DNA from 3 places in the Variovorax sp. VRV01 genome. Region 3 is predicted to be linked to each of the others. Evidence: predicted binding sites of a transcription regulator. Region 3 holds the regulator's gene; each other region holds the start of a gene.
What was found. Region 3 encodes LexA, which represses DNA repair genes until DNA is damaged. Its sites were predicted from a motif close to ACTGTATNNNNATACAGT; they were not measured.
Positions count from the first base shown of each region.

Region 1 (2,263 bases), on a different contig from region 3:
AGCCCAGCGACCAGTCGAGTTCGGGCATGAGCTTGAAGTTCATGCCGTAGATGCTCGCGATCAGCGTGGGCGGCAGCAGCGCCACGCTGGCCACCGAGAAGATCTTGATGGTCTTGTTCTGGTTGATGTTGATGAAACCGACGGTCGCATCCATCAGGAAGTTGATCTTGTCGAACAGGAAGGCCGTGTGGTTGTCCAGCGATTCGATGTCGCGCAGGATCTGCCGCGCCTCCTCGAACTGCTCGGCGTTGAGCATGCGGCTGCGCATCATGAAGCTGACCGCGCGGCGCGTGTCCATCACGTTGCGGCGGATGCGGCCGTTCAGGTCTTCCTGGCGCGCGATGGCGCCCAGCACCTCGCCCGCCAGCTCGTCGCTCACGTTGCCCTCGAGCACCTTCTTGCCTGCGATCTCGAGCTCGTCGTAGATGTTCTCCAGCGTGTCGGCCGAGTATTCGGCGTCGGCATCGAACAGTTTGAGCAGCACTTCCTTCGCGTCTTCGATGAGGCCCGGTGCGCGGCGCGCACGCATGCGCAGCAGCCGGAACACGGGCACGTCCTCGTCGTGGATCGAGAACAGCACGCCGCGGCTGCGAAGCTCGGTGTTGTGCTGGTTCAGGATGAAGGCCACGCGCACCGAGCGCGGGTCTTCGTCGTCGTCGATCAGGAAGTCGGAGCGGATGTGCAGCTCGCCGTTGTCTTCTTCATAGAAGCGGGCCGATTCCTCGATGTCCTCGTCCATCGCGTCTTCGGGAATCGAGAGGCCGTAGTACTGCTTGATCCAGCGCTTTTCCTCGAGCGTAGGCGATTCGAGGTCGACCCAGATCGGCTGAAACTTGGAAAGCTCCTCGAGCGCCTCGATCTCTTCCTGGACAAGGCGGCCGTTGGCGAGCGTAAAGATATTGAGCATGGGCTCACTCCCGTGAAATGGCTGAGGCGATGGGGCGAGGGGAGGGGTGCTTTCAATCCCCGGGCCCTGATGTCAGCGATCGAGGCGCGTCAGGACGCGGGAGTTGAAAGCTGCCGAGACGGTGCGGTTTCCATGATGCGGTCTCCAGTTGCAGCGAGCGGCAATTATGTCATCGGCCATGTGACGGCAGGTCCATCGATCTGGATGGACATACAGTAAAGTTGCGGCCATGCAGACTGCTGCGCTCCCCGTTTCCCACACCTCCGGCGCCACCCAGGCCGAGCGCCTCGCCGCGGCGCTCTCCGCCCTCAACGACGAGCAGCGCGCTGCCGTCGAGCACGGCGTCGGCACGCTGACCGGGCGCGACGAGCGGCCGCTGCTGGTGATTGCCGGCGCGGGCTCGGGCAAGACCAGCACGCTGGCGCACCGCGTTGCGCACCTCATCGCCGGCGGCGTTGATCCGCAGCGCCTGCTGCTTTTGACCTTCTCGCGCCGAGCGGCGCAGGAAATGGAGCGCCGCGCCGGCCAGGTGCTGGCGCGCGTGCTCGGGCTCAAAACCGACAAGCCGCCCGCGCTGCCCTGGGCCGGCACGTTCCACGGCATCGGCGCGCGCCTGCTGCGCGAATACGCCGCGCACATCGGCCTGAACGACCACTTCACGATCCACGACCGTGGCGACGCCGAGGACCTGATGGGCCTCGTGCGGCACGAACTCGGCCTGTCGTCGAGCGTGAACCGATTTCCGCGCAAGGGCACCTGCCTGTCGATCTATTCGCGCTGCGTCAACACGCGCGCGCCGCTGGCCGATGTGCTGGCCGAGGCCTTTCCGTGGTGCGCCGAATGGGAGGCCGAGCTCAAGCGCCTGTTCGGCGCCTACGTCGAAGTCAAGCAGCAGCAGAACGTGCTCGACTACGACGACCTGCTGCTCTACTGGGCCGGCATGGTGGCCGAGCCCGCGCTGGCGGCGCTGGTCGGCGCGCGTTTCGACCACGTCCTGGTCGACGAGTACCAGGACACCAACCTGCTGCAGGCCTCGATCCTGCTGGCCCTCAAGCCCGATGGCCGCGGTGTGACGGTGGTGGGCGACGACGCGCAGTCGATCTACTCGTTTCGCGGTGCAACCGTGCGTAACATCCTCGACTTTCCGTCGCAGTTCTCGCAGGCTGCGCGCGTGGTCACGCTGGAGCGCAACTACCGCTCGACCCAGCCCATTCTCGACGTGTCGAACCGGGTCATCGCGCAGGCGGCCGAGCGGCACGCCAAGACGCTCTGGACCGACAAGCCCTCCGCGGGCCGGCCGCAGCTGGTGCTGGTGCCGGACGAGGCGCAGCAGGCCGTCTGGGTGGCCGACAAGGT
Region 1 covers NZ_JACVBS010000005.1:203,724-205,986, forward strand. Annotated here, with positions in the region: gene corA (magnesium/cobalt transporter CorA) at 1-907, opposite strand, end outside; gene IB278_RS11300 (ATP-dependent helicase) at 1,137-2,263, shown strand, end outside.
Region 1: the regulator LexA is predicted to act here: its motif matches at 1,107-1,124, upstream of IB278_RS11300 (ATP-dependent helicase).

Region 2 (2,263 bases), on a different contig from region 3:
GCCGCCGGCGCAGGTGCGGGATGAGCGCGCGGCCTCGCCCGCGAGCAGGGCCACCAGCCAGCGCGGCAGCCGGTAGCGGTTGCGCGCAAGCACCGCATAGGCGCGGTCGGCCAGCGGCGCGAGCAGCGGCAGGTCGAGCAGGAAGCTGCCGCTCGGCAGCCCGACGGCATCGCGGCAGGCGCGAATGGCGGGAACGCCCACGAACACCTGCCCCGCTGCGTCGACCGCGTGGATGGCGGCCATCAGCGCTGCGCGTGGGGCCGGGCCGGCGCCGAAGCCGGCGGGCGAGCAGTCCACGAGGTTCAGGCGGGCCGTGGTGTCGCGCGCCTTCATTGCGTTCATTTCTGCCGTGCACAAGGCACAGGTGGCATCGAAATAGACGGTCAGCGGATAGGTGGCAACGGCGGGCATAAGGTTTGTTTTCGTTGTTTCTGTCAAAACAGAAACTAAGAAGCAAAAAAAGAGCGGCTCAGATCATCGGCAGGCTGGCATGGTGGGCATCGGAATCGTCGTCCTTGCCGGAGGCCGCGGTAGTTGCCGCCGGCGCCGCATCGCCGCGAACGAACTTCTGCACGCTGGCCCCGAGCGTCAGCACCTTGTCGAGCGTGCCGGGCGAGAGCCGCAGCATTTCGTCGGCCCAGGTGGCGAGCTTGCTCATCAGGTCCATGGTGGAGCGGATGCGGTCCTGCGCATCGGCGGGCTCCTTCTGGAAGTCGGGGCTCGAGACGATCTCGCGCAGCACGCGGATGGTCGGGTCGAATTCGCGCTCCTTGCGCTCGCGCACCACGGTGCGGAACAGCTCCCAGACGTCGACGCTGGTTTCGAAATAGTCGCGCCGGTCGCCCAGGATGTGCGTCACGCGCACCAAGTTCCACGCCTGCAGTTCCTTCAGGCTGTTGCTCACGTTGGAGCGGGCCACGCCCAGCGTGTCGGAGAGCTCTTCCGCATGCATGGGCCTGCCGCGCGCGAACAGCAGCGCATGGATCTGCGAGACCGTGCGGTTGACGCCCCACATGGAGCCCATTTCTCCCCAGTGGAGAACGAACTTGCGTTGGATGTCGGTGAGTTCCATGCGTTGGAGTCTAGGATTTTATAAATTTCTGTCAAGAGAGAAATTCAAAATCAGCTTGATCCCGGAAAAGCTTTGGAATACTGTGTAAACATACAGTATTCGAGAGAAGGACCTGCCATGCCCGCCGCCCGGATCCCCATCCACGCCATCAAGGGCCGCGGCGCGGCCACGCGCCTGGCGCACCGCTTTTCGCGCGACGAGCGCAATGCCTTCGACGACGGCTGGGGCACGCTCGAAGAAGGTGCGGCCGAAGCCGAGGAACTGCTGCCGCTCGCCACCGAAGTGCGCTTCGAGGACGTGAAATCGGTGCTCAATCAAAACGACTCGCCCGATATTTCCTTCGACCGCTCGCTCAACCCGTACCGCGGCTGCGAGCACGGCTGCATCTACTGCTTTGCGCGGCCCACGCACAGCTACCTCAATCTCTCGCCGGGGCTCGACTTCGAAACCAAACTCATCGCCAAGCGCAACATCGTCGAGGTGCTGCGTGCCGAACTCGGCCGCAGGAGCTACCGGCCCAGCCACATCGCGATCGGCACCGCCACCGACTGCTACCAGCCCATCGAACGCGAACTGCGGCTCACCCGCTCGGTGATCGAGCTGCTGAAGGAAACGCACCATCCGTTTGCGCTGGTCACGAAATCGAGCGCGGTGGAGCGCGACCTCGACCTCATCGCGCCCATGGCCGCCGAGCACCTGGCCGCGGTGTACATCACCGTGACCACGCTCGACGGCGAGCTGGCCCGCAAGCTGGAGCCGCGCGCTGCCGCGCCGCACCGGCGGCTGCGCACCATCCGCACGCTGGCCGAGGCGGGCGTGCCGGTGGGCGTGAGCGTGGCGCCGCAGATTCCCTTCGTCAACGAAGACATGGAACAGGTGCTCGAAGCCGCCTGGGACGCCGGTGCGCGCAACGCCTTCTACACGGTGATCCGGCTGCCCTGGGAAGTGGCACCGCTCTTCAAGCAATGGCTCGAACTGCACTACCCGCAGCGCGCGGACCGCATCATGGCGCGCATCCACGAGATGCGCGGCGGCAAGGACTACGACGCCGACTTTGCCACCCGCATGAAGGGCTCCGGCCTCTGGGCCGACCTGATCCGCCAGCGCTTCGAAAAGGCGGCGAACCGCATCGGCTTCAACCGCGAGCGCATTGCGCTCGATCTCGGCGCGTTCCGGCCACCTGGCGCAGCG
Region 2 covers NZ_JACVBS010000011.1:218,514-220,776, forward strand. Annotated here, with positions in the region: gene IB278_RS20715 (thiol-disulfide oxidoreductase DCC family protein) at 1-411, opposite strand, end outside; gene IB278_RS20720 (GbsR/MarR family transcriptional regulator) at 470-1,072, opposite strand; gene IB278_RS20725 (PA0069 family radical SAM protein) at 1,190-2,263, shown strand, end outside.
Region 2: the regulator LexA is predicted to act here: its motif matches at 1,152-1,169, upstream of IB278_RS20725 (PA0069 family radical SAM protein).

Region 3 (2,263 bases):
CGACGGCGATGGCATCGCGCAGATTCTGCGGACCGTCGGGCGAGAGCGAGCTGGCCGGGCGCATGGCGCAGGTCAGCACCACGGGCTTGCCGGACGCAAGCGCCGCCTGGAGGAAGAAAGCCGTTTCCTCGATGGTGTCGGTGCCGTGCGTGATCACCACGCCCGCCACGTCGGCCTCGGCCAGCCAGAACGTGCAGCGCGTGGCGAGCTGCAGCCAGACGTCGAAAGCCATGTCCTTGCTGTCGAGCTGCGCCACCTGCTCCGCCACGAGCGCCACGCCTGCGGGCGCATCGATGCCGCCGAGCAGGTCCGCCACGCCCACCTCTCCAGCGGTGTAGCCAATGTTGTCGGCACCGCTCGCGGCCCGGCCTGCAATGGTGCCGCCGGTGCCCAGGACCACGATGCGCCGCAGGCCGGAGGAAGGGGAATTAACCATGGGTTGCCAACTTTTAAAAACTGGTTAAAAATACAGGTACTGGATATTCAGCCAGTGCCGCAAGGAACCACATATGCAGTTCGCCGTGAAGCTTACCGCCCGCCAGCAGCAGATCCTGGACTTGATCCAGAGCGCCATTGCCCGTACCGGCGCGCCGCCCACGCGGGCCGAAATCGCCAATGAGCTGGGTTTCAAGTCGGCCAATGCCGCCGAGGAGCACCTGCAGGCGCTGGCCCGCAAGGGCGTGATCGAACTTGTCAGCGGCACTTCGCGCGGCATCCGGCTCAAGGGCGATGCGCTGCGCTCGCTCAACGAGACGCGCCACCGCGAAGGCGGCCAATTCTCGCTCTCGCTGCCCGGCATGTCGCAGCTCGCGCTGCCTCTGATCGGCCGCGTGGCGGCGGGCTCGCCCATCCTCGCGCAGGAACACGTCGACCAGACCTATTACGTCGAGAACACGCTGTTCCAGCGCCAGCCCGACTACCTGCTCAAGGTGCGCGGCATGTCCATGCGCGACGCCGGCATCATGGACGGCGACCTGCTCGCGGTCCAGGCCACCAAAGAAGCGCGCAACGGCCAGATCGTGGTGGCGCGCCTGGGTGACGAAGTCACGGTCAAGCGCCTCAAGCGCAACAAGCAGGTCATCGAGCTGCATGCTGAAAACCCTGACTACCCGACCATCGTGGTCCAGCCCGGCGAGCCCTTCGAAATCGAAGGCCTGGCGGTGGGCCTGATCCGCAACACCATGCTGATGTAGGCCTTCGCGGCCTGCCGAAAGCAGCAACCCATCCGGCCGCAACAGGTGGCGGGCGTATGGCGCTTTGTCGCCATCACCCTGTTGCGTCCATTCAAAGAAATCCTGCCTGTGTTCAACCTCAGACTTTTTTGGAGTTCACATGGGAATCGCCCTCCTCGCCATCGCTGATTTGTGGATGCCGCTGCAATCGCTTGCAAGCCGGCTGCTGCCGGCACGCCGCCCGGCGCGGCGCGACACCGGCAGCAGCTCCGCCGGGTTGCGCTACGTCGCGGTCCGGCCGGCCTGCGCGGCCCGCGACCACGCGGCAACCCCCAAAGCGGCGCCGGCGCCCGTGCGGCCGCTGCGCGTCATCCGCGTGGTCGACGGCCCGCAGGGCGAAAGACGCAACACCAACCGCATGGTGATTTCGGGCCGCATGGCCGACGTCTGCGCCGAGCTCGACCGGCTGGCGGCACTCGAGGCGATGGAAACCATCAGCCCCGCGCCCCGCTCCACCCAGTTGCACTGAACCCGTGCACCCCGGTGACCACTGCCCGGGGTGGGTATCCAAACGTTCACACGCGCGTCACGCCAATGCTGCGAGGCACAATGGCACGCCATGAACATTGTGATCCTCGACGATTACCAGGACGCCGTGCGCAAGCTGCGCTGCGCCGCCAAGCTGGACGCGTACGCAGCCAAGGTCTACACCAACACGGTCAAGGGCATCGGGCAGCTTTCGGTCAGGCTGAAGGATGCCGACGTGATCGTGCTGATCCGCGAGCGCACCCAGATCTCCCGCCAGCTGATCGAAAAGCTCCCCAAGCTCAAGCTCATTTCGCAGACCGGGCGCGTCGGCGGCCATATCGACGTCACGGCCTGCACGGAGCGCGGCGTGGCGGTGGCCGAGGGCACCGGCTCGCCCCAGGCGCCTGCCGAGCTGACCTGGGCGCTGATCATGGCGGCCATGCGCCGCCTGCCGCAGTACATCAGCAACCTCAAGCACGGAGCCTGGCAGCAGTCGGGGCTCAAGTCGGCCTCCATGCCGCCCAATTTCGGGCTGGGCTCGGTGCTCAAGGGCAAGACGCTCT
Region 3 covers NZ_JACVBS010000007.1:107,100-109,362, reverse strand. Annotated here, with positions in the region: gene IB278_RS14310 (asparaginase) at 1-436, opposite strand, end outside; gene lexA (transcriptional repressor LexA) at 510-1,193, shown strand; gene IB278_RS14300 (hypothetical protein) at 1,333-1,701, shown strand; gene IB278_RS14295 (D-2-hydroxyacid dehydrogenase family protein) at 1,792-2,263, shown strand, end outside.